2 regions of the Zobellia nedashkovskayae genome follow, and region 2 is predicted to be linked to the other one. Evidence: riboswitches for the same ligand, from Rfam matches in the RefSeq annotation. Region 2 holds a riboswitch; the other holds the start of a gene.
What was found. A riboswitch is a leader RNA that binds a small molecule or an ion and turns the genes downstream of it on or off. The one in region 2 is predicted to bind S-adenosylmethionine.
Positions count from the first base shown of each region.

Region 1 (16,569 bases), 1.5 Mb from region 2:
TCTCTGTTATAGCTGAAGTATTAACTGTTTTAACAATTAAAACCAATTAATATTCTTGTGATTATGGATGTACTGAAACGAAACAACGTAAAGGTTTTTGGAAACGGTAAAAAGGCGCTTATGTTTGCCCATGGATTTGGCTGTGATCAGGTCATGTGGCGCTACATAACCCCGGCATTTGAACAGGATTATAAAATTGTGCTTTTTGATTATGTAGGTTGCGGTAAATCCGAAATGGCTTCCTATAATGAAAGCAAGTATGCTTCCCTTCAAGGATATGCTTCAGATATTATAGAGATTTGCACGGAACTCCAATTAAAAGATGTTGTTTTTATTGGGCATTCGGTAAGCTCAATGATTGGGGTACTTGCTTCTATTCAACGTCCTGAATTATTCAATTCCCTTGTATTCGTTTGCCCATCTAGCTGTTATATCAACAAGGAAGACTATGTAGGTGGTTTTGAAAAAAAGGATTTGGAGGAGTTGCTGGACGTAATGGAAAATAATTATGTAGAGTGGTCTAATTATTTGGCGCCTATAGTTATGAAAAATTCGGATAAGCCAGAGCTTACAGAGGAACTCGCTAGTAGTTTCTGCTCCATGGATAATAAAATTACGAGAAGTTTTGCGCGGGTTACTTTTTTCTCGGACAACAGAGAAGATCTCAAAAAAGTAAAAGTTCCCAGCCTAATCCTACAATGTGCGCAAGATGATATAGCACCGGAACAGGTGGGTAAATATATTCACGAAAGATTAGAAGATAGTAGAATGGTATTTATGAAAGCTACAGGCCATTGTCCGCACATGAGCCACCCGGAAGAGACTATTGAGTGCATTAAAAATTTTATTACAAAAGAATTTGAACCTAGTGAACTGCAAAAATTTTGAACGATAATGCTCCCTGCTTTCTGTTCTCCTTTGTCGCTGATCATCATATAGATTATGTAAATGATTTAATGATGGAAGCTTTAGGTTATGAGGACCATGAGATTCTGAATACCCTAAGGTTCGAGGATTTATTGTCTGGAGGTAGTCGTATTTTATACAAGACTCATTTTTATCCTATGCTCATCATTCAAAAGGATATTGAGGAGATTTTTATTTCTCTTCGCTCAAAAACGGGGGAGGAAATCCCCGTTCTTATCAACATGTCTTTTATAAAAAAAAATGGTGTGGACTATGTTACCGGAGCCGGCCTTAAGATGTCTAAGCGTAATGATTTTGAGAAAAGAATATTGGACGCTAGGCGAGATGCAGAAAAAGCACTTCAGGAGAATGAACTTTTAATCAAAACAAAAGCCCAGCTAGAAACTAGCCGGACATTGCTAGAAGATCAATTACAAAATCAGTCACGAATAAATAAAGAACAGATAGAGTTCAACAAAATCTTGGCGCATGATTTACAGGAACCACTTCGTAAAATTTCAATTTTTGCAAGTCGGTTAGAAGATTTTTCCGATCTTAAATCTCAAGAGGAGAAATCCCGGCATTATTTGAAACGGGTATTACAAATTTCAGAAAATAGTCATGCCCTTGTTAAACGTTTGCAGGTCTATCATGCACTGGACTATAAAAAACTACATTATCTGACAGCCAGTTTTGAGACTATATTAAAAGATGCCATAATAAAAACAGGTAACCTGCCGTTAGAGATAATATATGGTGAAATGGAAATGAACGAGGTATATGGTGATATTCCAAAGTTGACTATTTTGTTTAGCGAGCTTTTAAAAAACTCCTATCAATACAGGTCTCCTGAGAAACCATCTTCTATTCATATTTCAACAAGTAAGGTAACAGAAAATTATCATCAAGCATTAAAAGGAGCGTATCGTTATATAGAGTATATACGCATTACTTTTAAAGATAATTCTCTTGGTTTTCAGAACTATAGTGGAGATGACATTTTTAGACCATTACAAAGTTCAGATAATAGTTATGGCAAAGGTATTGGTTTAGCATTTTGTAAAAAGATAGTAGGATTGCATAAAGGCCGGATTTCTATTAAACCTTCAACAAATGGGGGCTCTAAATTTAGTATTCTTTTACCTTTAGAAATGCCTAACAACAAATAACTGAACTGGTTTTTAGTTTAGAATATAAAATGAAATTAGTTTTAAATTTATGGCATTGTGGCTGAATGGCTAGGCAAGACTCCGCAAGAGTCTTTATAATGGTTCGAATCCATTCGATGCCTCAAAGAGGATTTTATAAAGTAAAAACAGGAGATCTTAAAAAACCTCCTGTTTTTTTATTGCACTAGAAAGTGCAAATTAGAGTGCTTCAATTTTTGGTGGTAAACTATAAATCAATCATAAATGTTTCTGAATAATCTTTTTTGAATAATATATCCATTACCTTCTAAACTTGTATGTATTTAATAGTTAGATATTTCTCGTGAATAGGTGTACACCATTACGTATGAAACTAAAAGATAAGCGCTATAACTGATATTTGTCATCTTTTTTGAGGCTTCAAGTTTATAGATTTACATCATAAGCAATAGCCATTATAGCACAATGTTTTATAAAAATATTTACGATATCTCTCGAGGATGTTTTAACACCTATTGACATAAAAGTGAACGATTTCAAAAAAAATAAAGCTTAAAAACAATTCCTTAAACTAAAACATATAATTATGACAATATTATTTAATACTGATAAAACAATAAACGGTAATGAAAGAGGCCAATCTTATTTCACCTCCATGATAGAAGAGGGGTTAAGAAATTATGAATCCCATATTACTAGAGTAGAGGCCCATGTCTCTGATGAAAACGGAAAAAAAGAAGGAGTTAAGGATATGCGATGTTTGTTGGAAACTAGAATCGCTGGTAAACAACCTATAGCCGTTTCATGTCAAGATGATACCGTTGAACTTGCTGTATCTGGAGCTATCGATAAACTTACGGCTTCTTTAGAAACAATTATTGGAAAGATGCATAATCACAAACCTGTATAGTTTGCCTTGAAAACTATATTTTAGAGCAAGAATTTATTTTGAAGATTATCTTAAAAAAAGGGTAATAACCAATTATGGTTATTACCCTTTTTTGCATGTAATCAGATATTTACACAAAAAAATCAACCATTCATACAAACATCTATTTTTTACGAACACCCCATAACTAATTTCGATGTAGAAACATATTAATTAAAATATAGAACATATGGGAGTTTTAAACGTAACAGAATATAGGGTGGGTACCAATAGGAGTAGAACCAATACAAACGCTCATCGTTTCTACCTTTCACTAAAAGGTAGAAACGAAAGTGGAGTAGTGAATAGCGCAATTATTTATTTCTGGCCATCAAGGCCAACAGATACGGTTGGTTATATTGCGGGGTCGCTATTTGTAGGAATGTTAGATGATAGTGATTTTCAATATTGGTATGATATATTAAGAAATGAAAAGCCCGTTAAATTAAACTATGTAGAAAACTCAGATGCTTCAGTAAACAAAGTATGGCATATTAGTATTGGCACTGGCGATGAAGGTGTTGGAGAAGGTCCAAAAGACTTTAATGATTAAAATTATGGATTTTACAATATTGATTTTAAGATGGTTTTGCAGTTAAGACCAAAGCAATACCTATTGTTTAGATAATCCTGTAAGTTTATAAAAACTTCCCTTTCTACATAAATCAGTACATTTAAAGTGTTTTCGAATTACATTGCCCCAGTCAGGTTAATATATGTATCCAATACCTATGGGATTTTAAAAACACTAAAATGAGTAGAACTTTTTTCAAGCTGTTATTTATAGGAATTTCTTTGTTCTTTGTGAGTTGTAGTAAAGACAAGAACGAAAACAACATTATTGAAACTGATGATATAGCCGAAGTAGTTACAGATACAACAATTAATAAAACAAAGCTTTTTTGGTTGTATTTGCACCATGAGGAAATTCCAGATACATTAATAGAGACCGAAGCTCCTAAACGAGATTTAATCGTTATGAATGCTTGGTTTCATGAATATGTACAAAAATTTAAAGCGGTAAACCCGGAAATAAAAACATTGGTCTATAAAGACCTTACTTCAACAAGAAGTTACGCTGTGGAAAATGGAGAAGATAATAAATACCTGCCCACTGGAGTCGGTTTTCAATACGCAGACACCAATCACCCTGAATGGTTTTTACTGGATACCAATGAAAACCGATTGGAATATACCGGCTATCCTGACCATTGGCAAATGGATATTGGCAATACCGAATACCAACAACAATGGGCAAATCAAGTAGGTGAGGAGCTTGTTACCAATGACTGGGACGGAGTGTTAATGGACAATGCCATTTATACACTAGACACCTACCATGAAAATGTGTTTCCAAAAAACTATGAAACTAACACGGAGTTTCAATTGGCGTACAAATCAATGTTGACAACTATAAACACCAGACTTAAGGCGGATAATAAAATAGGAATTGCAAATATTACCAATACAAGATTATATCCGGGAGTTTGGGAAAGTTATATGCAACATCTAGATGGTGGTTTAGACGAGTGGTGGCTTGTATTTAGTAATGGAAATTATCTTTCGGATTATACAGAAGGATTTGTTCCGCAAATAAATGAGGTAGTCACTAATGAAGTAGAGAACAAAATTACTCTAGTACAACCGCACAGCTCCACATCCGACAATCAAGGTTTTTATTATGCTTTTGCCAGTTATTGGTTAGTAAACGATGGGAATACTTATTTTTCCGAACAGGAGGTTACCGATGCCTACAATGAACCTTCTCCATGGCGAGAAGAATACACATGGAATTTTGGGAAAGCGGACGACACCTATTTTCAGGTTGAAAGTGGAGTGTATAGAAGAAATTTTTCTCATGCTATTGTTTTGGTAAACGCCAATGAAACCGGAGCTGTAGAGGTTAATTTAGATGCCCCATATTTGAATGAAATGGGGGAGGAAGTTACATCTATACTACTAAACGGATTGAACGGTAGTGTCTTAAGGAAGGTATACAAAGAATAAAAGTTAAGTTTAAAATTGACGACCGTTAATTTCAAAATATGGGTGTTATAAATGACAGTTGTCATAAAATAAATTGGCAAGCTTTAATATCTTTCGGGCAAAATCAACCATTTTATAAATGCCCTCATGAATATAAATCCAAAAAAAATAAATAGCCTCATTAAAGAGATAGATGCTATTCTACAAAAAATTAGAAGCGAAGGGCAGAAGGCAAAACCTATTTTAAGACAGATACACCCTAATCATAAAAAGAGTGCATTAAACCTCATTCATTATCATGGGTTTAGGCAAGCAGATTTAAGGGAGACCCAAAGAAGGCTAGGAAACCTGGGTATGACCCGTTTTGCAAACGCACAAGGTCATGTAGAAGACAGCTTAGTTAAAGTCTTATACTTATTATATCGTTTGTCAGACGGTGTTCCTGCAAATTTTACCAAAGCCCAGTTGTCCACTAAGAAGAGTAAAAAACTTTTAAATTCCAATACAGCGGCACTTTTTGGAAATCCTTCGGAAGGGAGAAGGGTCCGTATTATGGTAACCATGCCGTCTCATGCGGCAAAAGACTATGGGTTGGTACGGAAAATGGTGCAAAATGGAATGAATTGCGCCAGAGTGAATTGTGCACATGATACGCCCGAGGTTTGGAAAGAAATAATTACAAATGTAAAAAAGGCTGCTGAAGAACTTGGTTCACCTGTAAAAATAGCGATGGATTTGGCAGGGCCCAAAATCAGAACAGGAGCTATTGGGATTTTACCTGAAATTCAGAAGGCGCTAAGACTATATAAAGATGATATTCTAGTGATAACGGATGACAGCATTCGTGGTGGCTCCGCTGTAGTAAATGAACATGGAGAAGTTGTAGAGAAAGCCCATATACCTTGTCAATTTTCGGGAATCTTTGAAAGAGTGAATAAAGGGGATTTATTATTGTTCGATGACGGAAAGATTGAAGGTACCATACAGTGCGTAGCAAAGGATAAATTTGAAGTCCTCATAACAAGAGCAGCAGAAAAAGGCACTAAATTAAAAGCTGAGAAAGGCATGAATTTCCCCAATACCAATTTGGGGATTAGCGGACTTACCTCAAAAGATAAAGAAGACTTAGCGTTTATAGCCAAACATGCGGATATCGTCAACTTTTCATTTGTAAATTCTAAAAAAGATGTACAAGAACTGTTGTCTGAATTACAAAGATTGGAAGTATATGATAAACTTGGAATCATTTTAAAAATAGAAACAAAATTTGCTTTTGATAATCTTGAGGAAATCCTTTTAGAAGCTATGCAAGTTAAAAAGGTTGGTGTTATGATAGCTCGTGGCGATCTAGCTGTTGAAACTGGCTGGCAGGACATTGGCCAAGTACAACACGAACTATTATCTATATGCGGAGCGGCACACATTCCCGTAATCTGGGCGACCCAAGTATTAGAAAATCTTGCAAAAAATGGACTGCCGTCCCGATCAGAAATTACAGATGTGGTCACCTCCTTAAAATCGGAATGTGTAATGCTTAACAAGGGCCCGTATATGGAAGATGTTCTGCTGCTTTTGAATACTATTCTTTCTAATATGGAAGATTTTCAGGAGAAAAATGAAACCATGCTGCCAAAAATCAGGAAGCTATAAAACATAGGTAAATGTGGCAAAATTATCCATGTTTACTTACAAATTTACTATTTTATAAGTTTCAATTATTTCATTAAAAACAAACGGTCCCGCTGAAGTAGAACTTATCGGGACCGTTTGTTGAGACCGTTAGGTATATGTCCTATGCCTATAAATTTTTATCGGCACGTTTAAACGTGTACGTTACACCAAAATTAATTCCGAATGAAGAATACGGTACCTTTTGAGATAGCACTTTTGAAGTATCTGTGTTGGTATTCGATAAATCGTCTACATAAGTAGTTTGCTTATTAACACCATCAGGTAAGTTGTCCAACGAGTAAAAAGCACTTGAGGCAACAGTTCCATCAGGGAGAACAATATCCGTGTTAAATTCTGATAGTTCAGAATCTTTTCGCTTTAAGCTTATGCCGTAATATTCTGCCTCCGCAAAAATGCTGAAATTAGAATTTAGTTCATATTTATACCCCAGTGCACCAACAAAACCTATAGGAAAATGTCCGTGAAAATCTTCTTTATAATTAGTTTCGGAATAAGAACCCTCCGGTACTCCAAAAGCAGCTGCTTCATCCTCAGAAAAAACAGATTTACGGTACACTACAGCCTCTGTTTTTCCGCCTACTTTTAATAAAGCTCCAAAACGACCGTAAATATTATTGGTAAACCTGTACACTACAGAGGCAGATGCTCCAAAAGCACGAGCTCTAGCAATAGCATCCACATTGGTACTTGGTATATTTACCTCAGATATAGTTTGATCTGAACCATTTAAATAACCAAGCGCCAAATCTGCACCAAAGGAGTCATTAAAGAAATACGTTCCTCGTATTTGAACATTGGTACCTTCACCATAACTGCCATAAGAGTTTTCCGTTTCAGAGACATTCACTTTTTCTCCTAATTTCATAGTGGCACTCCCTAGGGCATATCCGGAACTTACTGAAACTTGTAACTGCCCATAAGATATTGTACTTATTAAAACAGCGGCACATACTGTAATTAAATGTTTCATAATAGATAATTTGAAATTTTAAAAATGATTAAATAATCGAACCTATAAGCTAATTTTTAGAAGCAATATTTACTTATGACCAGGCTTTTCTTTCTTAATTAGTAGCATGCTCCCTAGCTTATAGTTCAACCAAATTAAATTGGGTATATAAAGATACTTTTTAAAAGAAAATTCTTGCAACTACAACGGAGTTTTAACACCCAAGTTGAGCTTCATCTATGAAAACTTCTTTTATGCTGATAATTAAGCATTTTTATACCAAAAAAGTAGGAGGGAAGTGTGCATTACGCGGCATCAGGTAATACACCATATTAGTTTTGTTACTTTCTTAAAGGTTTGAAACTGATAAATAATACCGTGTAAATGAATAACAGTAATAAATACCAGGTATTAGATATTAAATCTAAATAATCTATTCTTCCTTTTGAAAAACTTAAAATCATTAAAACTTGAGCCCCGTAAGGCAACAAACCTTGAGAAATACAAGCAAAAATATCTAGAATAGAAGCTGTTTTTTTATTATCCAATTTATACTCATCATTTATAGTTTTAGCAATAGGACCTGCAATAATAATTGCCACTGTATTATTTGCAATGGCCATATTAATTGTGCTCACTAATGTTGCTATTCCAAACTGCGCCGTTTTTTGATTTTTAATGAGCTTTTTTATGTTAACCAGTATAAATTCTATACCACCATTTCTTTCAACCAAAGCAGCCAATCCTCCGGTAAGAAGAGACAGAAGAAAAATTTCTGTCATGTTTGTAAAGCCGGTATAGGCAATTTTAGTCGATTCTATTAGAGTGAAATCACCATAAACAATTCCTAAAAGACCTGCAGAAATAGAACCTAGCAGTAAGGTTACAAAGACATTTACACCCGTTATGGAAAGTATGATGACCAATAGATAGGGCATTATTTTTATAATAGAGTAACTATATACAATAGCTACAGTTTCTTTAGACTCTAAGCCCAAACCTTGAAAGACTAATATAGCAATAGTGAATAGGGCAGCGGGAACCGCAATTTTAATATTTTGTTTGAACTTATCGCTCATTTTACAACCTAAAGATTGTGTGGCCGCAATGGTGGTATCTGAAATAACCGATAAATTATCCCCAAACATACTACCACCTAAAAGCGCACCGCATAAAATAGCTAAATCAGCACCACTTTTATCTGCAAATCCAACTACAATAGGTGCTAATGCAACAATAGCTCCTACCGATGTTCCTGTTGAAACAGATAGAAAACCAGCAATAATAAAGATGCCAACATAAATATATTGAATGGCAATGTAATCTAACCCTAAGTTTACAATAGAATCTACACTACCGGTTTCATTGGTAATTGCAGCAAATGCCCCAGCTAGTAAATAGATCAAGCACATGGTTAATATTTTATCATCACCACAGCCTTTTAATAAAGTGCTTATTTTTGAATGTATAGATTGTTTGAACATCAAAAATGCCACAACAATACCTACAATTACTGCTATAGGAGCAGGTAAGGCATAGAAATCATTTTGATAAATACCAACACCTAAAAAAGTAAAAACGAATACAAATAGGGGTATTAAAGCTGAGAATTTGTGAGTACTGTTTTTTATACTTGCCATTTTACTATAATGTTTTCAAAAAAATAGCGGCAAATAAAAAGAAATATGACTTAACATTTGTTCCAATTAATTGGCTTATCTATTTAGCACCTTGCTTGTTACTGCAGGTTGCTATCTCCTTTTTTGAGATTCTTGATACTGATTTTAAGGCGGCAAAAGTAGTACATAAATCCATCTGGTATTCTTAAAAAAAGTTAATTTCTTAATAATCTAGTTTTGTCCTAGACAAGAAAAGAATGAAGAGATCATTATGAATTGCAAAAGCATAAATAATGGTCTTTAAATCCTTCTCAAGAATTCATTTAAGATTACTGTATTTTAGGGACTTGTACACAAATTTCTTCTAGTTTTTGAACCCCATAATATAAAATATAAGTCTGTAATTGTTTTACCTTTGCAATTCCACTATCAGGTTTAGCCAAACCGATTTAAAATGAGAATACAAGCTTAAACAAATGAGAAGCACCTTATCAAAAATGTTGCTGAAAAAATCTATTACTTACACTGTACTTCTGAGTCTCATACTCTTGAGCTGTAAGTCTACTGAACAAAATAAGCAGAAAACAACTCTCATAGATTCGGATACACATACTCCGCAAGTACATGGTATTCATCATAACAATTCAGGAAGTGCCGTAGGAGACTATGGTTTTGATGATCACGGCCATATTCACCACAAACCTGAGCTAGAAATACCAATATTACCCAAGGCCATAGATTCATTAGAACAAGTTGCAATTGGAGTAGAAGACAACCAAATTCTTACACAACCTATTTCAATTCCGGAATTTGTAGACCCTAATTATTTGGATATCAAAAGTCCGGTTGCAGATAAGATAGTAGAAAACTATGTGACCAGCGTAAACAAGGAGCCAGGAGGTCATTGCCTTGCAGTAAGCAAAGGTCGTTTTGAGCAAGCCTATAAAGAAGTTCATGGTCATTTGCCTTATGAAGATTTGCCAGATCGTATGGCCTCTAAATTCTTTACCCCTAAAGAGGTTTTTAATTTATTATACGTTTCCGCTTCTGATACAGATCCAGAATGGCGAACCCTTCCGGAAGAATACAGGGGCAAGGGTAATGCCGGCGCTATCGCTTATGCCGGTATGGGAACTTTGGTTGATTCATCAGGAATTTGGAGTGGTCAATTAAGGCCTGGAGCACTTATGCAAGTTTGGAGGTATAAAGAAGATTATGAAAAGGTAGTGCAGGGCGTAAATGTCAAAAAACTTGATCCTTATGGACATTCGTTCGTTTTCATAAGTTATGTGCGGGACGATAAAAATGCGATTATTGGACTTAGAATTGCGGACCAAGGTTTTCAAAGTTACAGGCCTTTGGTTCCTAGAGATTATGATGTTTGGTGGGCTGTAAATCTAAGTGTTTAGAACATAAAAATAGGATAAGCAAAAGTTTAACATTTTCAATGTAATTTTCTCTTAAATAATACGTTACGAAACTAGAGTCAGATTCCTAATGCTATAAAATCTATGCTGTTTTTTTCTTTACTATTTTCCTTAGGATTTACAACTGGGATGCCACCTACAATAGACAAGGTGGACCCTAATTTATCTACTATTGAAAAGCCGTTGCCCATAAAAGAAATCAATAGTTTCGAAAAAGAGACAATTTTAAAGTTCAAAACAGATTTAGACAGTGTTTCTATCTCTTATGCCAATTCCAAAGTAGCTGCTGATCAACTTCGTTCCCGTTTAAAAGAAGACCTACGGTTGGGCACTATTTCTTTTGACAACATTAAGACCGCTTTCGCTAATCAACTAGTAGATAAAATTATACCACATTGGTATGGTACTCCTTGGAGTTTTGGCGGCCATACAGATGTTCCTAACCAAGGTAAAATTGCATGTGGTTATTTTATATCAACCACCTTACGTGATATGGGCATAAATATCAACCGCTATAAATTGGCGCAAAAATCACCTGTAGACGAGGCAAAAATGATTAGCTGTGGCGCAGTAATTAATCTGATAAATCAGGATACACCAGAAAAAGCGTTTGAAGAGATTGATATCCTGACAAAAGAAGGTCTCTATTTTATTGGTTTTGACGAGGGTCATGTGGGCTATCTCTTAAAGCGTGAAGGCCAATTGTTTCTAATCCATTCCAACTATCTTTCTCCAGTATCGGTTTGTATGGAAACGCTTAAGGAATCACGTGTTTTTAAGCGTTTTACTAAGTTTCACCTGGTATCTATTTCTCATAACGACATTCTCTTACAACGCTGGCTAGATGATGGTTTAGTCCTGTAATATGCAGCATCTATTCAAGAAATATATTCCTTAGTATTTAATCGTACGCCTTCATACAAATTATAGACCGTGTCCTAGATTCTAATTCAAAATAGGAGGGAAGCAGTATGTGAAAAATAATCGTGTACTTAAACGAGGATGAGCAAAAAGGTGCAGTTTGCGCTATTCTCCAACTTTAGATTCTTTAATAAAAGAATGTATTTAGTGGGTATTCCTTAAAATAAAACCCTTCAATTATTCATTTTATAATAGCACAAGAAAGTCGCTAACAATAGGTGAATAAGAAAGTACTTATTACTACTTTGATGCCTCTTGAAAGCGAACACTAAATTTATACGAACCGAGATTCTTGCAGGGATTAGCTCTTTCCTGGCAACATTTTACATCATAATCGTAAATCCTGCAATTCTTTCAGAAGCCGGAATGCCATTTTCGGCAGTCGTAACATCTACCGTACTTGTCTGCTCTTTTGGTAGTATTATGATGGGTATTTACGCCAAAAACCCTTTTATAATTGCACCGGGAATGGGGCTCAATGCCTTCTTTACTTATACAGCGGTTTTAGGATTGGGTCTTAGTTACGAAACTGCTTTAGGAGCAGTTTTTTGGGCAGGAATCCTCTTTTTAATACTAAGTATACTAAAAGTTAGAGACAAAATAGTACAATCCATTCCACACGCATTACGCTTTGCAATTGCAGCAGGTATTGGGCTGTTCATTAGCTTCATAGGTTTACAAAATGCAGGGTTAATTGTAGACAACCCCGTAACACTGGTTAGTCTAGGCTCCTTAAAAGACCCCATTTGCCTTACTTTTTTAATTGGCCTTGGTTGTACCGCTATTTTAATTTCCAGAAATGTAAAGGGCGCAATGATCATAGGTATTCTATTGACTACTGCACTAGCATGGCCCATAGGAAGGTGGTGGGGAGATGCCTCAATAGTAAATTTTGGAGTACCAACACTAGTTAATTATACGGGAATATTTGCTATGCCGGATTTTAGTCTTTTCCTAAAAGCGAATTTATTCGGATCTATACAATATGCTTTCCTACCGGTAGTTTTTGTTTTTGCGTTTACGGACCTGTTCGATAGTCTTTCTACATTCGTTGGTCTTGCCGAAGCATCTGGATATAAGGATGAGGACGGGAATCCAAGAAACCTTAAAAAATCACTTTTGGCAGATGCTATTACTACCATCTTCTCGGGTCTTGTAGGTACCAGCTCCGGAACGGTATATATAGAATCTGCAGTAGGCATACGCGAAGGTGGAAAAACGGGACTTACCGCAATTACAGCTGGAATTTTATTTCTACCCTTTTTATTTTTCTCACCTCTTTTATCCATTGTACCCAGTATTGCCAGTTCTATTGCGTTGGTTTTGGTAGGTTCTTTTATGATGAAACCCTTAACCAAAATTAACTGGAGTATGCCAGATGAGGCTATTCCCGTCTTTTTTACTATGATTCTTATGCCACTTACGTATAGTATTACAACAGGAATTATTATTGGTTTCCTAAGCTGGACGTTACTTAAATTCTTTTCAGGCAAAAAAGAAGATATTAATCCGGCTCTTTTGATAATTAATCTCTTATCCCTTCTGTATTTATGGCTTTAAAACAAATAGTACTCATTCTTATGCTCCTTCTTGTTTGTACAGTACAAGGGCAGCGTATAGCCATTATGGGCGCCATGGATGAGGAAATAGAATTGCTAAAAGGGGTTCTGAAAAACAAAAAGGAAATCCATAAAAATGGAGTTACTTTTTATACCGGGAAACTGAAAGGGCAGAAGGTAGTTCTCTTAAAGGCTGGTATTGGTAAAGTAAATGCGGGATATAGCACCGCTATTCTAATAGCGAACTTTAAGTTAGATGCGTTACTATTTACAGGAGTAGCAGGTGGGTTGGACCCTAATATTGAACCCGGAGATATCGTTATCTCAGATAAAATGATTCAATATGACTTTGGAGAGTTAAAAGAGGGGTCATTTGAAACTTGGCCTACTAGGAACCTAGCGAAGAACAACGAACGAAATCCTTTGTACCTTACTGTAGACCCGAATCTATTGGAACAAAGTAAGAAGGCATCAGAACAAATTAAATTGAAACCCCTGAACGATAGAATTCCTACCTTTTTTATTGGCACGATCGCTACCGGAGACACCTTTGTGAGCGACCCAATAAAGGCAAAAGAACTGTATACCAATTTTAATGCACTGGCAACAGAAATGGAAGGTGCAGCCGTTGCACAAATATGTACTATGTTGCAAGTGCCCTTTATTGTTATTAGAAGCTGTAGTGATAACGCCAATACCGCAGCACACTCAGATTATTTCAAATTTGTAAAAGTAGCATCCGTTAATTCTGCCCAAATGGTATTGGAAATTTTGGAAAATTATGAAGAAACCAAATAGCTGAAAACTGCATAGAATCAACTAAAAAAAATAGTGGCGAAGAGTTGCTATAAATAGGTGATACTGATTAAAAATAACCGAGATTTGTGTTAGCAGTTTACTTCATACCTTACATAGAATTGGGCTAGTGTTTATTGTATAATAGAGTCTTGAAAAAATTGATATATGCGTTTACGTACAAGCTGTGACCTAAAGTTCGAGATTTTTGAGCCAACACCATTTATTCTTATGTTGAGGCCACGTAGTGGAAGCCAACAATGGGTAGAAAGAGAGGAATATAAAATTACGCCAAGTACCCCTGTTTTTGAATTTACGGACAACTATGGCAATCTTTGCCAACGATTAATTGCCCAACCTGGCATGTTCTCAATTTCTACTTCTTCAGATGTAGTAACCTCTAACTTTATTGATCAAGGTTTTGGTGCTCCATTTATAGAAATACAGAATTTACCCGATGCCGTATTAAGCTATTTATTACCCAGTAGATATTGCGAGTCTGATTGCTTTAATGAAATGGGCGCAGCTATTACTGAAGGTCAATTAATGGGGTATAATCAAGTAGCAGCAATTACAAGTTGGTTACGTGAGAATATTGAGTATCTACCTGGCAGTAATAATGAGCCCTTATCTGCCATACAAGTTAACAATAGACAGTTTGGTGTATGCAGGGATTTGGCGCATTTGGGAATAGCCCTGTGCCGTAGTTTAAGTATCCCGGCCCGTATTGTTGTTGGTTATTTGTACAATTTGGAACCAATGGATATGCATGCTTGGTTTGAAGCCTATATTGGTAACCGGTGGTATACTTTTGATGCCACCCAAATAGATTCTCCAGGAGGTTACGTAGTTCTTGGTTTTGGTCGTGATGCTGCAGATGTTGCCATTTTTAATCAATTTGGACCTTCGGTTTTTCCTGTAGAACACCTTGTTAAAGTGAAAGAATGTCCTTAATGTAAATGAAAAATCATAGGCCTTTATTTTAAACTATACGCTTAAAACAAATATCATATACACCATAATTTGTAAAAGGTTATTCCTCATTTTGTATATCAAAACCAAAGAAAGCTAAAACTGATATACAGAATGCCTACCTTATTAATTGGCCCTTATCTCTTTATCTACAGTAGGCAGTGAGGTTTTTATTTCTTTTTGTATCTTGAGGATCAATTACATATATATATGTGTTAGCTGTAATTAAAAAAATGACAGACATTACTACAAGATTAAAATATGAGGATTTCTTTAAAGAGTCTGAAACTATTGAAGAATTACTTAAAGATTTTAATCATAATGATTTATTTAAAATTTGTGCTCTGCTTAACTCTAAAGCTAAATTAAATCAATCTTCGAGGGACACGATTAATGATTGGTTCACTTTACCAGAAAATACAGAATTACATACTTCAAAAATTGAAAATGAAGATACTCACATTATAAATACTCATAGTAATTTAACATTACTATCATATTTAAAGAGTTGTAATGAAGATACACAGAAACTTGAAACAAGTGATTTTGAATTAAAGTTATTCAAAATATATCTTTTAATTAATTCCCAACAAGATTCTATCGAAGAACTAAACTTCCCAAAGATTAGAACATTAGATTCTATAGAAAGGTTAAGTGCAAGTCTTTTACAAATTTCATATCACGACTATGATTTAAACAATTATGTACTACCTGAGATATTCTTGACTCAATTAATCAAGTCTATAGAATTTTTAAAATATATTGAGAAGGAATTAAACCATCATATGGTTACATTTTTAAAAAAATATAATTGTAAAGATTGGCAAGAATGGGTTACAACATTATTAAACCTGATTGTTCCTGTTTTAAAACACGATAACGAAACATATTCAGAAATAGAACTAAAAGATGATGATGTCCAAAATGTTGGAGCATTTTTAGATTTGTTTTGTAACATCATTGAGTTAAAAGAAAAGCCAGATTTTGTTGTATTAAGAAGTAATCCCATTTTTAAGAAAAATGATAATCGATATATTATAATTAACAAACTATTTCTTGTTGAACGTATATTTAAAAGCATAATATTTGAATTCAGTTTAGACATCAACAAAAAAGTTGACAAAGTCAATAGGTTAAGAGATTTTAGGTCGAGCTACTGTGACAATTTTTCTGAACAAATACTTCTATATAAATTTTTACACAATTCGTTTCCAAGTAATTCAAAGTATATAAAATTTAATGGGAATGAGTTTTTAAACAAAAAATATATAGGAGAGCCGGATTATTATGTGAGATTTAAAAACAAAGTTCTTTTATTCGAAAGTAAAGATGTAATACTCAAAGGCGAAGAAAAACAGTCGAGAGATTATTTAATCTTAAAAGATGCTTTAAAAGCTAAATTCTTGAAGATAGAAAATGAAGGAAAAACAAGCAATAAAGCTATTTTACAAATTATTGAGAATATAAAAAGGTTTCTAAATAAATTTTACACAAAAATAGATGATGCGTATAATGCTGACAACATAAAATTTTATCCCATACTTGTTACTCACGACAGACAATTTGATACACCTGAATTGAACAGGCTAATTAATAAGTGGTTTCGAAATGAATTAGAAAATTTTTTCAATAAATCTGAAATATCAAGAATACAGGATTTAACAATA
Region 1 covers NZ_JADDXR010000002.1:3,921,515-3,938,083, forward strand. The annotation lists gene IWB64_RS16110 (alpha/beta fold hydrolase) at 64-888, shown strand; gene IWB64_RS16115 (sensor histidine kinase) at 885-2,075, shown strand; tRNA gene IWB64_RS16120 (tRNA-Cys) at 2,127-2,197, shown strand; gene IWB64_RS16125 (HPF/RaiA family ribosome-associated protein) at 2,641-2,964, shown strand; gene IWB64_RS16130 (hypothetical protein) at 3,173-3,535, shown strand; gene IWB64_RS16135 (putative glycoside hydrolase) at 3,736-4,989, shown strand; gene IWB64_RS16140 (pyruvate kinase) at 5,116-6,618, shown strand; gene IWB64_RS16145 (outer membrane beta-barrel protein) at 6,767-7,630, opposite strand; gene IWB64_RS16150 (Na+/H+ antiporter NhaC family protein) at 7,951-9,249, opposite strand; SAM-I-IV-variant riboswitch at 9,296-9,393, opposite strand; gene IWB64_RS16155 (hypothetical protein) at 9,705-10,637, shown strand; gene IWB64_RS16160 (ACT domain-containing protein) at 10,785-11,519, shown strand; gene IWB64_RS16165 (NCS2 family permease) at 11,832-13,136, shown strand; gene IWB64_RS16170 (5'-methylthioadenosine/adenosylhomocysteine nucleosidase) at 13,127-13,933, shown strand; gene IWB64_RS16175 (transglutaminase domain-containing protein) at 14,099-14,884, shown strand; gene IWB64_RS16180 (hypothetical protein) at 15,136-16,569, shown strand, end outside.
Region 1: linked by a shared signal. The riboswitch ahead of IWB64_RS16150 (Na+/H+ antiporter NhaC family protein) and the one ahead of IWB64_RS10035 (homocysteine S-methyltransferase family protein) in region 2 are both predicted to bind S-adenosylmethionine.

Region 2 (16,569 bases):
GAACGAACCAACGGAAGCTTTTGCAAAAAGCTACTTAGAAGATGCCAAGGTATTTTTAAAAGCAGTTGAAAAGTTTAGACAACAAGAATTAGCAGAAGCTTAAGCATGAAATATACCAACCAAAATAATAACACTTTATCTAACGAGGGCGGTCGCTTTACGGTTGTAGGAGCAGGTCCTGGTGATGTTGAGCTCATAACGCTCAAGGCCATCAAGGCGCTTGCTAGTGCAGATGTAGTGTTATACGATGCGTTGGTGTCGGTTGAGCTGTTGGATTATGCCCCCAAAGCCGAACAGATTTTTGTAGGCAAAAGAAAAGGATGCTATGCATACCAACAAGAACAGATAAACGAATTGATTGTAGAGAGAGCTAAAACCAATGCACATGTGGTGCGTTTAAAAGGAGGAGATCCATTTGTATTTGGTCGTGGTGCCGAAGAAATGGAATACGCTGCAGCTCACGGGTTGCAAGTAGCCATGGTTCCTGGTATATCCTCATGTTTGTCGGTTCCTGCATCTCAAAATATTCCGGTTACTAAAAGAGGTGCTTCCGAAAGTTTCTGGGTGATTACCGGAACAACTAAAGAACATAAACTTTCAGGAGATGTGGCTTTAGCTGCAAAAAGTAATGCTACAGTCGTTATTTTGATGGGCATGTCCAAGCTATCGCAAATAGTGGAATTGTTCAAAACAGAAGGTAAATCTGAAACCCCAATTGCTATCGTACAAAACGGGACCAGGAAAGACGAAAGAATTACAGTAGGTACTATTGCTTCCATTGAAAATGATGTGGAAAAGCAACAATTGACCAATCCAGCAATAATTATAATAGGTGAAGTAGTAAAACACAGGGCGGGCATTTTATCCATTGCCCAGAATCAAGAATTACAGTTAAGTAAATAGTTATGATAAAAACAGATATTCTCATCATAGGCGCAGGCCCAACAGGTCTTTTTACAGTATTTGAAGCAGGCTTGTTGAAATTAAAATGCCATTTGATAGATGCATTACCACAAACAGGTGGGCAGTGTTCGGAAATATATCCAAAGAAACCGATTTATGATATCCCGGCTTTCCCGGAAATTCTTGCAGGAGATTTGGTAACGAACCTTATGGAGCAAATAAAACCATTTGAGGCGGGTTATACTTTGGGTGAGCGTGCTCAAACTTTGGATAAGCAAGAAGACGGTTCTTTTATCGTAACTACGAATAAAGGTACAAAGCATCACGCTCCTGTAGTTGTAATTGCTGGCGGACTTGGTTCTTTTGAACCTAGAAAACCACCTATTGAGAACATTACGGATTTTGAAGATAAAGGTGTTGCTTACATCATTAAAGACCCTGAAGTGTACAGAGACAAAAAAGTGGTTATTGCCGGTGGTGGCGATTCTGCTTTGGACTGGGCTATTTTCTTGGCCGATGTAGCTTCTGAAGTATCTTTGGTACACAGAAGAAATGAGTTTAGAGGAGCTTTGGATTCTGTTGAAAAAGCAGCAGAATTGGCAAAAGCAGGAAAAATAAAATTGTTCACCGAAGCTGAGGTGAAGAAACTATATGGCGATGATCATTTAGAGGCAGTTGTTGTTAAGCATAACGATGCCGAAAAAGGAGAGAGCTATGTTGAGGTAGATAGTTTTATTCCGTTATTCGGTCTTTCTCCAAAATTAGGGCCAATCGGTGATTGGGGTCTAGAGATTGAGAAAAATGCTATCAAGGTAAACAACGCTAAAGATTACCAAACAAACATACCGGGAGTTTTTGCTATTGGAGATGTAAATACATACGAAGGCAAATTAAAACTGATTTTATCAGGTTTCCATGAGGCTGCGGTAATGTGTCAGTTTGCGTATAAATTGATAAATCCAGGTAAAAGATACGTTATGAAATACACCACTGTAGGTGGAGTAGAAGGATTTGACGGTACAAAGAAAGAGGCCAAAAAAGAGGTCGTTCAAAGTATTTCTTAAGTAATTATTAGTGTTCATAATTAGTAAAAACCTTCTGTTATTCTAATATAACAGAAGGTTTTTGTGAAATATGTAGGGCCAAAAACAGCTAGGTTTCTTTGGTTTTGAACTAGATGTGGCGTTACTTTGCAAATCGTTCATTAAAATACGTGACTGTTATCAAGAAAGGCGGAGGGATTAGACCCTGTGAAACCTTGGCAACCCTTTTCTTATAAAGAAGGTGCTACATTCTATCCTACATATTTGTAGGACAGATAACAAAGAGAGGCAATTATATTTGTCCTTATTCCTTTGCTTGATAATTGTTTGTAGGTTGATTTTAAATAATGTTTTTGATGTTTTATATATCAAATTCAATTATAAATGAATGCTCAATTAGAAGGAGGAAAAGAAATGAAAAATATTCGAGAAATATTAAAGGAACGCATACTAGTGTTAGATGGTGCCATGGGTACGATGTTGCAACGCTATAAATTTACCGAGGAAGATTTTCGCGGTGAGCGTTTTAAGGATTGGAAATCTCCGGTACAGGGTAATAATGATTTATTATCCCTAACACAACCGGAAGCTATAGCAGAGGTGCATAGAAAGTACTTTGCTGCGGGAGCGGATATAGTTGAAACCAATACGTTTTCTAGTACAACAATCGCCATGGCAGATTACGGTATGGAAGAATTAGTGTACGACTTGAATTTTGAATCTGCGCGGATTGCTAAGGAAGTTGCAGATGAATTTACGGCCAAAGAACCTAATAAACCGCGCTTTGTTGTGGGAAGTTTAGGGCCTACTAATAAGACGGCAAGCATGTCTCCTGATGTTAATGATCCTGGTTATAGGGCTGTTTCTTTTGATGAGTTAAGAATTGCTTATAAACAACAAGTAGAAGCCTTGTTAGATGGCGGAGTAGATATGTTGATGGTGGAAACTATTTTTGACACATTGAATGCGAAAGCCGCATTATTTGCCATAGAAGAAGTAAAAGAAGAACGTAATATAGATGTGCCTATAATGGTAAGCGGGACAATAACAGATGCTTCTGGTAGAACCTTATCAGGACAGACGGCCGAAGCATTTTTGATTTCTGTTTCGCATATTCCAATTTTATCCGTTGGTTTTAATTGTGCATTAGGAGCAGACCAATTGGTGCCACATTTAGAAGTGTTGTCTACTAAAACGGAGCATGCTGTTTCAGCTCACCCTAATGCCGGTTTACCAAATGCTTTTGGAGAATATGATGAAACGCCGGAACAAATGGCGGCGCAGATAAAAGAATATGTAGAAAAAGGTTTGGTCAATATCGTTGGTGGATGCTGCGGTACTACACCGGAACATATTAAGGAAATTGCTGATTTGGTAAAAAAGTATGATCCAAGGTCGTTACCCGTTACCGGACAATAATTTTGTTGTTGCCAACCAAGTAAATAGCTGTAAAAAATAAATAAACGGATTCATCACGTATTATAAAAAATGATGAAGATACTATGAGTAATAACTCAAACATACCAGCAAGATATCTTAAACTTTCAGGTTTAGAACCTTTGGTACTCTCTGCTGAAAGCAATTTCGTGAATGTGGGAGAACGAACCAATGTTGCCGGTTCAAAGCGTTTTTTACGCCTCATTAAAGAACGAAAGTTCGAAGAAGCATTAGACGTTGCTAGAGATCAAGTAGAAGGTGGAGCCCAAATCATCGATATTAATATGGATGATGGTTTGATCGATGGTAAAGAAGCCATGGTCAAGTTTTTGAACCTGGTTATTGCTGAACCGGATATTTCTAGGGTGCCTATTATGATAGATAGCTCAAAATGGGATATTATTGAGGCAGGTCTTCAAGTGGTTCAGGGTAAGTGCGTGGTAAACTCCATCAGTTTAAAAGAAGGTGAAGAAGAATTTATCAATCACGCTAAATTAGTAAAGAGATACGGTGCAGCGGTTATTGTAATGGCGTTTGACGAAGTTGGTCAGGCCGATAATTATGATAGAAGAATTGAGATTTCTAAAAGATCTTATGATATACTAGTAGACCAAGTTGGTTTTGCACCGGAAGACATCATTTTTGACCTTAATATATTTCCTGTAGCAACAGGAATGGATGAGCATAAATTAAATGCCATCGATTTTATAAAAGCTACCAAATGGGTACGGGACAATTTGCCTCATGCTAGTATTAGTGGTGGGGTAAGTAATGTTTCGTTTTCGTTTAGGGGGAATAATCCCGTACGTGAGGCCATGCATTCTGTGTTCCTGTACCACGCTATTAAAGCAGGTATGAATATGGGTATTGTCAACCCAACCATGTTGGAGATTTATGATGACATTCCAAAGGATTTATTAGAGCGTGTAGAAGACGTAATTCTTAATCGTAGAGATGATGCTACGGAAAGGTTATTGGATTTTGCAGAATCTGTTGTGGGTAAGGCTAAAGAAAGCAAGGTAGATCTTTCATGGCGCGAGGAGCCTTTGCAGAATAGAATTACGAGAGCTTTAGTAAAAGGAGTAGATCAATTTATATTAGAAGATATTGAGGAGGCTCGTGTTGCAGCAGATAAGCCTATTGAGGTTATTGAAGGCAATTTAATGGCCGGTATGAACGTGGTAGGTGACCTTTTTGGAAGCGGAAAAATGTTTTTGCCGCAGGTGGTAAAATCGGCACGTGTAATGAAAAAAGCGGTTGCGTATTTGCTACCTTATATTGAAGAAGAAAAATTAAAAAACCCTCAGGTCGGAGACGATAAGGGGAATGGTAAGATTTTGATGGCCACTGTAAAAGGAGATGTTCATGATATTGGTAAAAATATTGTGAGCGTAGTTTTGGCCTGTAACAATTACGAAATTGTTGACTTAGGTGTCATGGTGCCACCAGAAAAAATAATTGCGGCGGCTATTGAGCATAATGTAGATGTAATTGGTCTTAGCGGACTTATTACACCTTCTCTTGATGAGATGGTGCATTTGGCTAAAGAGATGGAACGGAAGAACTTTAAACTGCCTTTGCTTATTGGTGGGGCAACTACCAGTAAGGCTCATACGGCAGTAAAAATCGATCCACAATATAGTGAGGCCGTTGTGCATGTAAACGATGCTTCAAGAGCGGTTACCGTAGTGGGTGATCTGTTGAAAAAAGAAACTTCGGCTACGTATAAAAAAACTATCAAAGAGGACTATGATGTTTTCAGAGAGAAGTTCTTGAGCCGTACTCAGAAGAAAGAATATAAAACTATTGAGGCCTCTAGGGATAATAGGTTTAAAATTGATTGGAACGCTACTGAAATTGTAAAGCCTAAGCAGTTAGGTATTCAAGTTATTGAAGAGGTAGACCTTGAAAAATTGGTTCCTTTTATAGATTGGACTCCATTTTTTAGAAGTTGGGAGCTACACGGTAAATATCCAGATATATTGTCGGATGAGATAGTTGGTGAACAGGCTACTGAGCTTTTTGCTGATGCAAAACAAATGTTGAATGATATTCTTAAGGGTAAGAAATTAACGGGCAAAGGGGTTTTTGGACTCTTTCCGGCCAATACCTTAGCCAATCATGATGACATTGAAGTAGATGTTGAGGATGGTCAGGAAACTAAAAAGTATACGTTTAGGACCTTACGCCAGCAATTAAAAAGACGTGAAGGTGTACCCGATTATGCCTTATCGGATTTTATTGCTCCAAAAGAAACGGGAAAGGAAGATTATGTAGGTTGTTTTTGTGTAACCACAGGTTTTGGTACCGATGAATTGGCCGATAAGTATCGCGAAAACTTAGATGATTACAATTCCATTTTAGTAAAAGCATTAAGTGATCGTTTGGCAGAAGCATTTGCTGAGTATTTGCACAAAGAGGTTAGGATTAAATATTGGGGCTACGCCGCTAATGAACATCTGAAAAATGACGAATTAATTGACGAAAAATACAAAGGTATTCGTCCTGCGCCAGGGTATCCGGCTTGTCCTGATCACCTAGAAAAGGTAACGCTTTGGGATATGCTTAAGGTAGAGGAACGAATAGGAGTAAAACTCACCGATAGTTTAGCCATGTGGCCTGCATCATCGGTTTCTGGATATTATTTTGGAAATGAGCAAGCTAGATATTTTGGTTTAGGTAAAATTAAGGAGGATCAAGTATCCGATTTTGCAGAAAGAAAAGGTATTACTCTGGAAAAGGCTACCAAGTGGTTGGCTCCCAATATTGCAGATGACTGATATGAAAAAATACATAGAGGTAAGCATGGGGAGTTTTAGGATTAGCCATGGTTATGACCAGAATAATAAGGAAATTGAGGAAAGAATTGTTGTAGAAGGTTTTTCTAAAAAGCTGGTAGCGGTGAATCGCATAAAATCGGTAAGCGAAAAATATATTTTGACCGATTATTTAGATGGCAGATGGATGTATTGGGAATACCTAGAAAGTTACGAAGAGGTGAAGCAAATGCTCACGGACGTATAATTAGTTTAAAGTAAAGAGAAGCGTTAGGGATAGCAGCGATATCTTTTTGAAGTCCATTTGGCTTTAAAAAATTTAGCGAATAGCCTGCTTGAACGCAATAAAATAGAGTAAAAATTAAATTTCCCATTTTAAAGGGCAGCATACATGAAAATAACGGACCACATAAAAAAAGCAAAGGACAAAACTTTATTTTCCTTTGAAATTATACCACCGGTTAAAGGGCACCAGATACAACAGCTTTACGATAACATTGATCCTTTAATGGAGTTCAATCCTCCGTTTATTGATGTGACTACTTCCCGTGAGGAGTACGTTTACTTGGAACGTGACGGATTGTTAGATAAAAAGCTGACACGTATGCGTCCTGGTACTGTGGGAATTTGTGCATCTATAAAACATAAGTATGATGTAGATACCGTGCCACACGTGCTTTGTGGTGGGTTTACGAAAGAGGAAACAGAGTATTTATTAGTGGATTGTCATTACTTAGGTATTGATAATATTATGGCATTGCGTGGTGATGCCATGAAAGATGAAAAATATTTTCAGCCAACAAAAGGCGGGCATGCTTATGCTGTAGACTTAGTAAAACAGGTACATGAATTAAACTGTGGTAATTATTTACACGATACGGTAGATAGTGATAATTGTGCAGATTTCTGTATTGGTGTGGCAGGATACCCTGAAAAACATTTGGAATCTCCTTCTTTAAAATCAGATTTAAGAAGACTGAAAGAAAAAGTAGATGCCGGTGCCGATTACGTAGTAACCCAGATGTTTTTTGATAACCAGAAGTATTTTGAGTTTGTAGACGCGGCCAAGAAAATGGGCATTACCATTCCTATTATACCGGGTATTAAGCCAATTGCAGTTAAAAGGCATTTGCAATTATTGCCACAGGTCTTTAGAATAGATTTGCCGCAGGACCTTATTGATGCTGTTGATGATTGCTCTTCTAACAAAGATGTGCGCAAGGTTGGAGTAGAATGGGCTATACAGCAGTCTAAAGAGTTGAAAGCTGCGGGCGTGCCCGTATTGCACTATTATTCAATGGGTAAATCTGATAATATTAAAGCGATTGCAGAGCAGCTTTTTTAGAAATACAAACGTTGTAAGAAAATATGGCCGAACCTTGGGTTTAAAATAACGAATAGTATTATTTTTGCGCTCCATGGGCCCAAGGGTGTTTTTATTTTTTCTGATGTGTGTTGGATATTGCTTTTCGCAAGAAACCGACAGACTTAACAGTTATACGTTTGAAGCGGACCAGTTTTACGGTTCCATTATCCTGCACAATCCGGATATTTCTCATTTAATTAAGGGTCACCCTGCGGGTCTTATATTGGCCTACAACAGAAAGACCTATGGTCTTGAAGAATGGCAACAGTTGTACAACTATCCAGACTTGGGAGGTTCCTTTATCTACCAAAACACCAACAGTTCTGTTCTGGGGGAGGCCTATGCTGTATATGCACATTTTAATTTTTACTTTTTAAAACGAAATCTTCAATTTAGAGTAGCGCAAGGTTTGGCATATATGACCAACCCTTATGACCGGGAGACCAATTTTAGGAACAATGCCTATGGTACTAGAATATTGAGCTCTAACTATGTAATGCTAAATTATCACAAAGAGAATATTTATAAGGGTCTAGGTTTTAAGGCCGGTATTTCTATTATGCATTTCTCAAATGCAAACGTAAAGGCACCTAATACCTCTACCAATACTTTTGCTTTTACTGCAGGATTGACATATACTTTAGAAGGTAAAGACACAGAATATATACTGCGAGAGAAGGTGAGGGTCACCGAGCCAATTAAATATAATCTTATTTTTAGAGCAGGAGTAAACCAAAGTGATAATATAGGTCATGGCCAGTATCCATTCTATATTTTCTCTGGTTATGCAGATAAGCGGTTAGGCCGTAGAAGTGCCATTCAGTTAGGTGCAGATGTTTTTTTTAGTAACTTTTTAAAGGAGCTCATAGAGTATCAAACCATTGCATTTCCAGAAAATAATATTGACCCAGATACCGATTTTAAACGGGTGGGCATCTTTGTAGGTCACGAACTTTTTATCAATAAACTTTCTATAGGAACCCAATTGGGTTACTATGTGTATTACCCTTTTGATTTTGAAGGAAAGGTATATAACCGTGTTAGTTTGAAACGTTATTTTGGAAAGAAAGTGTTTGGCGTTGTAAGCCTAAAGTCACATGGCGCTGCAGCGGAAGCTGTTGAATTTGGAATAGGCGTTAGATTGTAAAGTGGTACGAAATATGGTAAGAGAATTAAAAAACAGAGAAAGCAGAACCACACTTTTAGGTGTTGGTGCGGTTATGCGTATGTCTCGTTTTTTTGTAATGCTGTGTGGTATTGTTTTGTTCTTTTCGTGCAACGGAGAAAATGCTTCGGACTGTTTTCAGAATACGGGTGATATTGTTCGTGAAGAAGTCGCTGTTGATGATTTCACCAAGATTACGGTTTTTGAAAACGTTACGTTAATCGTAAAACAGGGAGCAGTACAGAAGGTTGAAATTGAGACCGGAAGTGTATTACGAAACGAAGTTACTGCAGAGGTTGTAGATGGACGTTTGCTTTTACGGGATACCAATGATTGCAATTACTTTAGAGATTATGGTGTTACAAAAATCTATGTAACCTCACCTAATATTACCGAGATACGTAGTAGTACAGGCTGGCCCATTACGAGTGATGGTGTCTTGGGATATTCACGGTTAACACTCTTGTCAGAAAGTTTTGCCGATCCAGAAGCGCAAACTACAGATGGGGAATTTGATTTAGAAGTAGACACTGAAACCTTGAGCGTAGTGGTGAATGGTATAGCTTATTTTAAATTGAAAGGTGCTACAGATAACTTAAGCTTGACTGTAGCAGCGGGAGACTCGCGAATTGATGCTGCAGATTTATTAGCTCAAAACGTGACACTAAATCACAGAGGCTCAAATGATATGTTCGTTAACCCGCAGCAGTCTATAAAAGGTGTAATTCGTGGAGTTGGTGATGTTTTTAGTTCAAACCAACCTGCGGAAGTTGATGTGGAAGAGTTGTATAAAGGGCGATTGGTGTTTGAGTAATTTCTTCTTAGCCAAAAGTTCTGTAAGTGAAATTGGTATGCGCACAGATGCAATCTGTAACTTTGCCCTGATCAAAAAGCGATATGAATCCGATTCTAAAATATATTAAAAACCTACTCGCAAAAAAGCACATTCTAGGTGATGAACCTTCACTGAACGGATTGGTTGCTGCCGATGTTCTTTTAACGGGCTTGGTCAAAGATGAAAAAGTTCCGGGGTTGGCAATTACCGTTTTAAAAAACGGAGAGCGTTACTTTCAAAAAGGATATGGGTTTGAAGATATGGAAAAGAAAACTTCCATAAATACTCAAACTTCGGTTTTTAGAATTGCCAGTGTTTCAAAACCTATTTCGGCTGCTGCCTTAGCACATATGGTAGCAGAAGGATTAATAGATTTGGATGCTTCTTTTTATACATATGTTCCGTATTACCCAAAAAAGAAAAACGACTTTACTATTCGTCAATTGGCAAGCCATACTGCGGGAATAAGAGGGTATAGAGGTACTGAGTATGGGCTTAATAAACCATATTCTATTAAGGAGAGTATTGAGCTTTTTAAGGATGATGAACTCCTTTTTAAACCGGGAACGGACTATCTCTACAATAGTTTTGACTGGGTTCTGATTTCTTTGGCAATGCAGGAGGCGAGCGGAGTGCCATTTGAAGAATATGTTAAAATGAAAGTCTTGCAGCCGTTGGGAATGGACCATACGTTTTGGCCTGACTTGTACTACGCTCAGTCTGGTCAACAAGAGGAACAACAATCAAATTCTGAATTAATTGAAGAATCAGGTCAAATTCAATTCAGTTTTGATGAGCAAGATGAGGAGCCTACTCCAGAAGCGCAGTCCATTTCTCATGAGAACAATGCAGCGTCAGCTCGATCGCAGTCGAGAGCAAGCGATGTGGTGACTTTCTACTCCAAAAACAGATTAGGATTTAGGAAGGCTATCCCCGTAGATAATTTCTACAAATTGGCGGGTGGTGGTTTTCTTTCTACAACAGAGGATATAGCCAAATTTGGGCAAGCTTATCTTGATGGTCAAGTTTTGAATAGTGCACTGCAAAACGAGTTTCTTACGGCTCAAAAGGTTAATGGTGCTTCTGTTTATTACGGTTTAGGGTGGCAAGTGAGTGAAGATTCAAAAGGAAGGCCTTTTTACGGTCATGTGGGTAATGGTGTTGGCGGGTACTCTAATTTCTTTGTATATCCTAAGGAACAAATGGTATTCTCTATTCTAACCAACTGTACAAATCCTAAAATCCAACCTGAACTAGATGAAATTATAAGCCATCTTATTTCTTCTGATGAAGCTATTCAGTAAGTTTTGGACTGGATTTTAATTCTAATACGTAAATAATTGATTCATCTGCTTTTCTCAGAGTTAAAGGGTTGACTACTGTGTTCAAATGATTTAGCTTTATAAAAAAAAGCTATGAAAAATTTAAAATTAATCATTTTAACTCTTGGATGCGGGCTTTTTGCCTTGACTATGACAGCACAGGAAATAACTTCATTCTCAGGAATGTGGGGTCCTGAATTTTATCAAGACAAAGATAAATTGACCTGGAAAGAAATTGACAAAATAATGTCCGAGAGCCAAGTCGCGCAAGTGAACTGGGAAAAATCCAAGAAACAAATGTTTGGAGGTATGATAGCCGGAGCTGCAAATTTTGGAACGGCAATTTGGTTCTTAGTGAATGAGAACGACCATAAGAGTGTAGTCGCACCTGCAATTGCTTTTGGAGGAACGGCAATCATTGGTTCTATTTTCTTTCACCATGCCATGAAAAACAAAAAAGAAGCAATATTGAACTATAATGATAGTGTTGGTAACGGAACTTCGTTCCGGATGGTGCCTGCTGTTAATGAAAATGGAGTAGGATTGGCTTTGAAGTTTTAATCAAACTCATCATATTCAAAAAACCTGAAGTCAATTTATGACTTCAGGTTTTTTTTGTTTAGATGTAAGTTCTGCTAAGAAGCTTTTAATATTTTTGGTGATAATGATAACGCTTATAAATATGATACAGCAAAGAAATGTTAGGTATTTCTTTTAATAAAAGGGTTCTGCAAGGAGCTTACTAAAAGTTTAGCGTAGTGCTCCATTAAAAATAAGAGATAAAGTAATATTGTATTTTTTTAACGAGTATGAGAACTATGGAATTCAAAATTAGGCCATAGTCTGACTGCGAGTTAGATATAAAATTGAAAAAAATGTGCTCTATCAGTTTATTTTTAAATTTAATTGTTACTTTAGCCGAAGTTTAAGTGTGTTATGACAAAGCAATTCTTTTTTAGCGGTTTTTATTTTTACTTCTTTTTTAAGAGAGGTATGGGACTGTTGTAAAATATTGCATGATATAAACAAATTAAAGTCCCGTGTAAAACGGGACTTTTTTTGTTCAATATCTATTCGGAATATCAGTTTAAAAATTTGTCATCACCAAGAAGAAAGTCAGTTATGAAATTAAAAGTAGCCATTCAGGGAATTAAGGGATCTAACCACCATCAAGTGGCTCGAGAGTATTTTGACGATAATGTGGATATGGTTGAATGCATGTCTTTTGATTTCTTGGTGGACCAACTACTGAAAAAAACGGCAGATATAGGAGTAATGGCTATTGAGAATTCCATAGCAGGCTCAATCATTCCCAATTACGCACTAGTTTATCATAAAGACTTACATATTGTAGGGGAGCATTACCTAAACATCCATCACAATTTGATGGTTTTAAAGGGGCAAAAAATATCCGATATAGAAGAGGTTCGTTCACACCCAATGGCATTACTGCAATGCAAGGAATTTTTTGGTGATTATCCGCATATTAAAATGGTGGAAGATGTAGATACGGCCGAAACTGCAAAGCGTATTCAGGACCAACAATTGACACATATTGCAGCAATAGCACCGGAAGTCGCGGCCAGTTTATATGATTTGGACATCGTAGCGGACAACATACAGACCATTCAAAATAATGCAACCCGTTTTATCATTGTAAAAACAAAAAATAAGGAGCTTCCAAAAGAGGAAATTAACAAAGCTTCGGTACGCTTCGTAACAGACCATAAACGCGGAAGTCTTGCGGCTGTGCTTAATGTCATGAGCGATTGCAGATTGAATTTGACAAAAATACAGTCGTTGCCCATAATAGAGACACCATGGAAGTATGCGTTTTTTGTGGACGTAACTTTTGAAGATTACAACAATTTTGACAAGGCAAAAGCACTGTTGAACATCATGGCTGAAGACTTTAAGGTATTGGGTGAATATAAAAATGCTAGAATATGATACGGACGGCTAATCGTTTACATACAGTTGAAGAATATTACTTCTCAAAGAAGCTTAGAGAGGTACGTGGTTTGATTGCCGAAGGAAGACCTGTTATCAATATGGGTATCGGTAGTCCTGACTTGGCTCCATCTGAATCAATAATTAAAAGCATTCAAGATGCCGTTTTAGAAAGTGGCGCGCATCAATACCAAAGTTATCAAGGTCTACCTGAATTACGTGAGGCCGTAGCTGACTTTTATAACTTAAAATTTGGAGTTACGCTAGATGCATCTACGGAGATTTTACCATTAATGGGCTCCAAAGAAGGTATTATGCATATTAGTATGGCTTTTTTAAATGAAGGCGATATAGCTTTAATTCCTAATCCAGGATACCCAACATATACGTCGGTTACAAAATTGGTAGGCGCAGAGGCTAAATATTATAACCTGACTGCAGAAAGCGGATGGTTCCCAGATTTGGAAGAATTACAAGAGCATGATTTAACTAAGGTGAAAATTATGTGGACGAGCTACCCACACATGCCAACTGGAGCAACGGCCACAAAGGCCCAGTTTAAAAAGTTGGTTGCTTTTGCGAAAAAGAATGATATTCTTTTGGTGAACGATAACCCGTACAGTTTTGTGCTGAATGATTCGCCAGCCAGTATTTTGGCTGTTGATGGGGCAAAAGATGTAGCGTTGGAGCTTAATTCTTTAAGTAAAACCTTTAACATGGCCGGTTGGCGTGTAGGTATGGTTTTAGGTAGTGCAGAACATATTAATGCGGTACTAAAGGTAAAAAGCAACATGGATTCCGGTATGTTTTACGGAATACAAAAAGGAGCCATTGAGGCACTGAAAAGTGGTCAAGAGTGGTTTGATAAGTTGAATGAGCTATATAGTTCTAGGAGAGCATTAATGTACCAATTAGCGGACAAGTTAAATTGTACGTACGATGCTGATGCTGTTGGGATGTTTATTTGGGCAAAATTGCCGGAAGGAAGCAAATCTGCCGAAGAATTTATAGATGAGGTATTGTATGAAAAGAATCTTTTCATTACGCCAGGAACTATTTTCGGAAGTAATGGCGAAGGATATATTCGTTTCTCATTATGTGTGACAGAAGATAAAATTAAAGAAGCAATTAGTCGGTTTTAGACAGGCGAATTATAGTTGATAAAATGAACGTTTTTATAATTGGTGTTGGGTTAATAGGCGGTTCTTTCGCAAAGGACATCAAACGTCTACGTCCAGAGAGCAAAATTTACGGGGTAGATACAAGTGCTTCGCATATAAAGGAAGCATTAGATTTAGGTGTAATAGATTTAGAATCGAGTTATGCAGACTTGGGTCTTGCAGATATGGTTATTGTGAGTATTCCTGTAGATGTAATGATTACAGAGCTTCCAAAAATATTGGATGCAGTAAATGATAATTGCGTGGTTTTTGATGGTGGATCTACAAAAAGTTTGATTTGTAAAACATTAGATTCACATCCAAAGCGCAGAAATTATTTAGCAGCGCATCCTATTGCGGGTACCGAGCATTCAGGTCCCACGGCAGCTATTGAAAATTTATATGTAGGTAAGACCAATATTATTTGCGAGGTAGAAAAAACGGCTTTTAAACTTCAAGAAAGGGCTCTAGAGCTTTTTCAAGAGATAGGAATGCGTATTCGTTATATGAATCCAGAAGCACATGATAAGCACATTGCATACGTGTCTCATTTGTCACACATCAGCTCTTTTATGTTGGGAAAGACCGTAATTGATAAAGAGAGAAATGAACGTGATATTTTTGACATGGCGGGCAGTGGTTTTGAGAGCACGGTTAGGTTAGCAAAGAGTTCACCGGCCATGTGGACGCCTATTTTTGAACAGAATAAAGAGAATGTGGTCGAAACTTTGACCGAATATATACAAAACCTACAGGAGTTTAAACACCTGCTGGAAAAAGGAGATTACACGGGAATTTTTAACGAAATGAACGACACTAATAAAATAAAGGAAATTTTAAACGGAATACCACTAAACAAGAAGTAATGGAGAATTCAAAAGAAATGAGAACATGGTTGGATGATATGGGTTTAGACCATCCACTAGTAATAGCAGGGCCATGTAGTGCTGAAACCGAGGAACAAGTGTTGCGTATTGCGCACGAGTTAAAAGATACCGATGTAAATTACTACAGAGCGGGTATCTGGAAACCAAGAACACGACCAGGTAACTTTGAAGGTGTTGGCGCACTTGGTTTAAAGTGGTTGCAAAAAGTTAAGGCAGAGACAGGTTTGAAAACGGCAACAGAAGTTGCTAACCGCGCGCATGTAGAGTTGGCATTAGAGCACGATGTAGATTTGTTGTGGGTTGGCGCACGTTCAACTGTGAGTCCATTTATCATGCAAGAATTAGCAGATGCCTTAGAAGGTACTGATAAGATTGTATTGGTGAAAAATCCGGTTAACCCAGATTTAGCTTTATGGTTAGGTGGTATAGAGCGTTTACATACCGCTGGAATCAAAAAATTAGGAGCTATTCATAGGGGTTTCTCTACCTATGAGAAAACAAAGTACAGAAACATTCCTGAATGGCAATTGGCTATTGAGTTTCAAAATAAATTTCCTGATTTACCATTGATTAGTGATCCTTCACATATTACCGGTAATCGCGACATGATTTTTGATGTTTCGCAAACTGCATTAGATTTAAACTTTGATGGTTTAATGATCGAGACTCATTTTGACCCTGACAATGCTTGGAGTGATGCTGCTCAGCAAGTAACACCAGCAAAATTGGTGCAAATCATGAGGGATCTAAAAATCAGAAAAGAAACTGATAGTGAAGCAGAATACAATGCTAAGTTGAGCAATTTAAGAGCTCAGATAGATATTCTTGATAATCAGTTGATCGAGGCTATGGGCAAACGTATGAAAGTTTCAGATGGTATTGGTGAGTTGAAAAAACAAAAGAACGTAGCAGTGCTACAATCTAACCGATGGAACCAAATTCTTGGTGCTATGATTCTTGAAGGGGAATCAAAAGGATTGAGCGAAGAATTTATTCTTAAGATGTTTAAGGCCATTCACCAAGAATCTATCAATCATCAAGAGAAGATTGTAAACGGCTAGTATTAGTTATATACACATTTATTAAACACGGCTTATCTTTTGATGAGCCGTGTTTTTTTATGGAGGAATATGATTTTTTCGATTTAAATATACTTCAATGAAACTATTTTAGAAATGTTATTGGGAGTTTACGGGAACTAGATGAAATCAACAAAACCTTATAACAACCTAATGAAGGCCATGTTTAGCATAAAAAAGCGTTATTTTGCACTCTACTTGAAAACCAAGTAACTGCATGAAAGGAATCGTATATAAATCTACTGGGAGTTGGTATACCGTAAAAGCACAAGATGGTGAATATTACGAATGCCGTATTAAGGGAAAATTCAGGATTCAGGGTATAAAAAGTACGAATCCTATTGCAGTTGGCGACACAGTGGCGTTTGAGATAGAACAATTAGGTGATGCTACTGTAGGAACCATTCATAGCATTGATGACCGTAAGAATTACATCATTCGGAAATCCGTAAACCTTTCAAAACAAACGCATATTATTGCGGCCAACTTAGATCAAGTATTTTTGCTTGTTACTTTAAATAACCCAACAACCCACACTGTTTTTATTGACCGTTTCTTGGCTACTGCCGAAGCTTATGATATTCCTGCTGTTTTACTATTTAACAAAGTAGATAGCTACGCTATTGAAGAGTTGGCAGAGATTAA
Region 2 covers NZ_JADDXR010000002.1:2,401,420-2,417,988, forward strand. The annotation lists gene IWB64_RS10020 (HEPN domain-containing protein) at 1-103, shown strand, start outside; gene cobA (uroporphyrinogen-III C-methyltransferase) at 106-903, shown strand; gene IWB64_RS10030 (NAD(P)/FAD-dependent oxidoreductase) at 906-1,967, shown strand; SAM riboswitch class I at 2,121-2,228, shown strand; gene IWB64_RS10035 (homocysteine S-methyltransferase family protein) at 2,361-3,365, shown strand; gene metH (methionine synthase) at 3,449-6,163, shown strand; gene IWB64_RS10045 (hypothetical protein) at 6,165-6,407, shown strand; gene metF (methylenetetrahydrofolate reductase [NAD(P)H]) at 6,552-7,505, shown strand; gene IWB64_RS10055 (acyloxyacyl hydrolase) at 7,609-8,673, shown strand; gene IWB64_RS10060 (head GIN domain-containing protein) at 8,687-9,505, shown strand; gene IWB64_RS10065 (serine hydrolase domain-containing protein) at 9,589-10,830, shown strand; gene IWB64_RS10070 (hypothetical protein) at 10,942-11,409, shown strand; gene IWB64_RS10075 (prephenate dehydratase) at 11,971-12,798, shown strand; gene IWB64_RS10080 (pyridoxal phosphate-dependent aminotransferase) at 12,795-13,940, shown strand; gene IWB64_RS10085 (prephenate dehydrogenase) at 13,964-14,824, shown strand; gene IWB64_RS10090 (bifunctional 3-deoxy-7-phosphoheptulonate synthase/chorismate mutase type II) at 14,824-15,906, shown strand; gene rsgA (ribosome small subunit-dependent GTPase A) at 16,142-16,569, shown strand, end outside.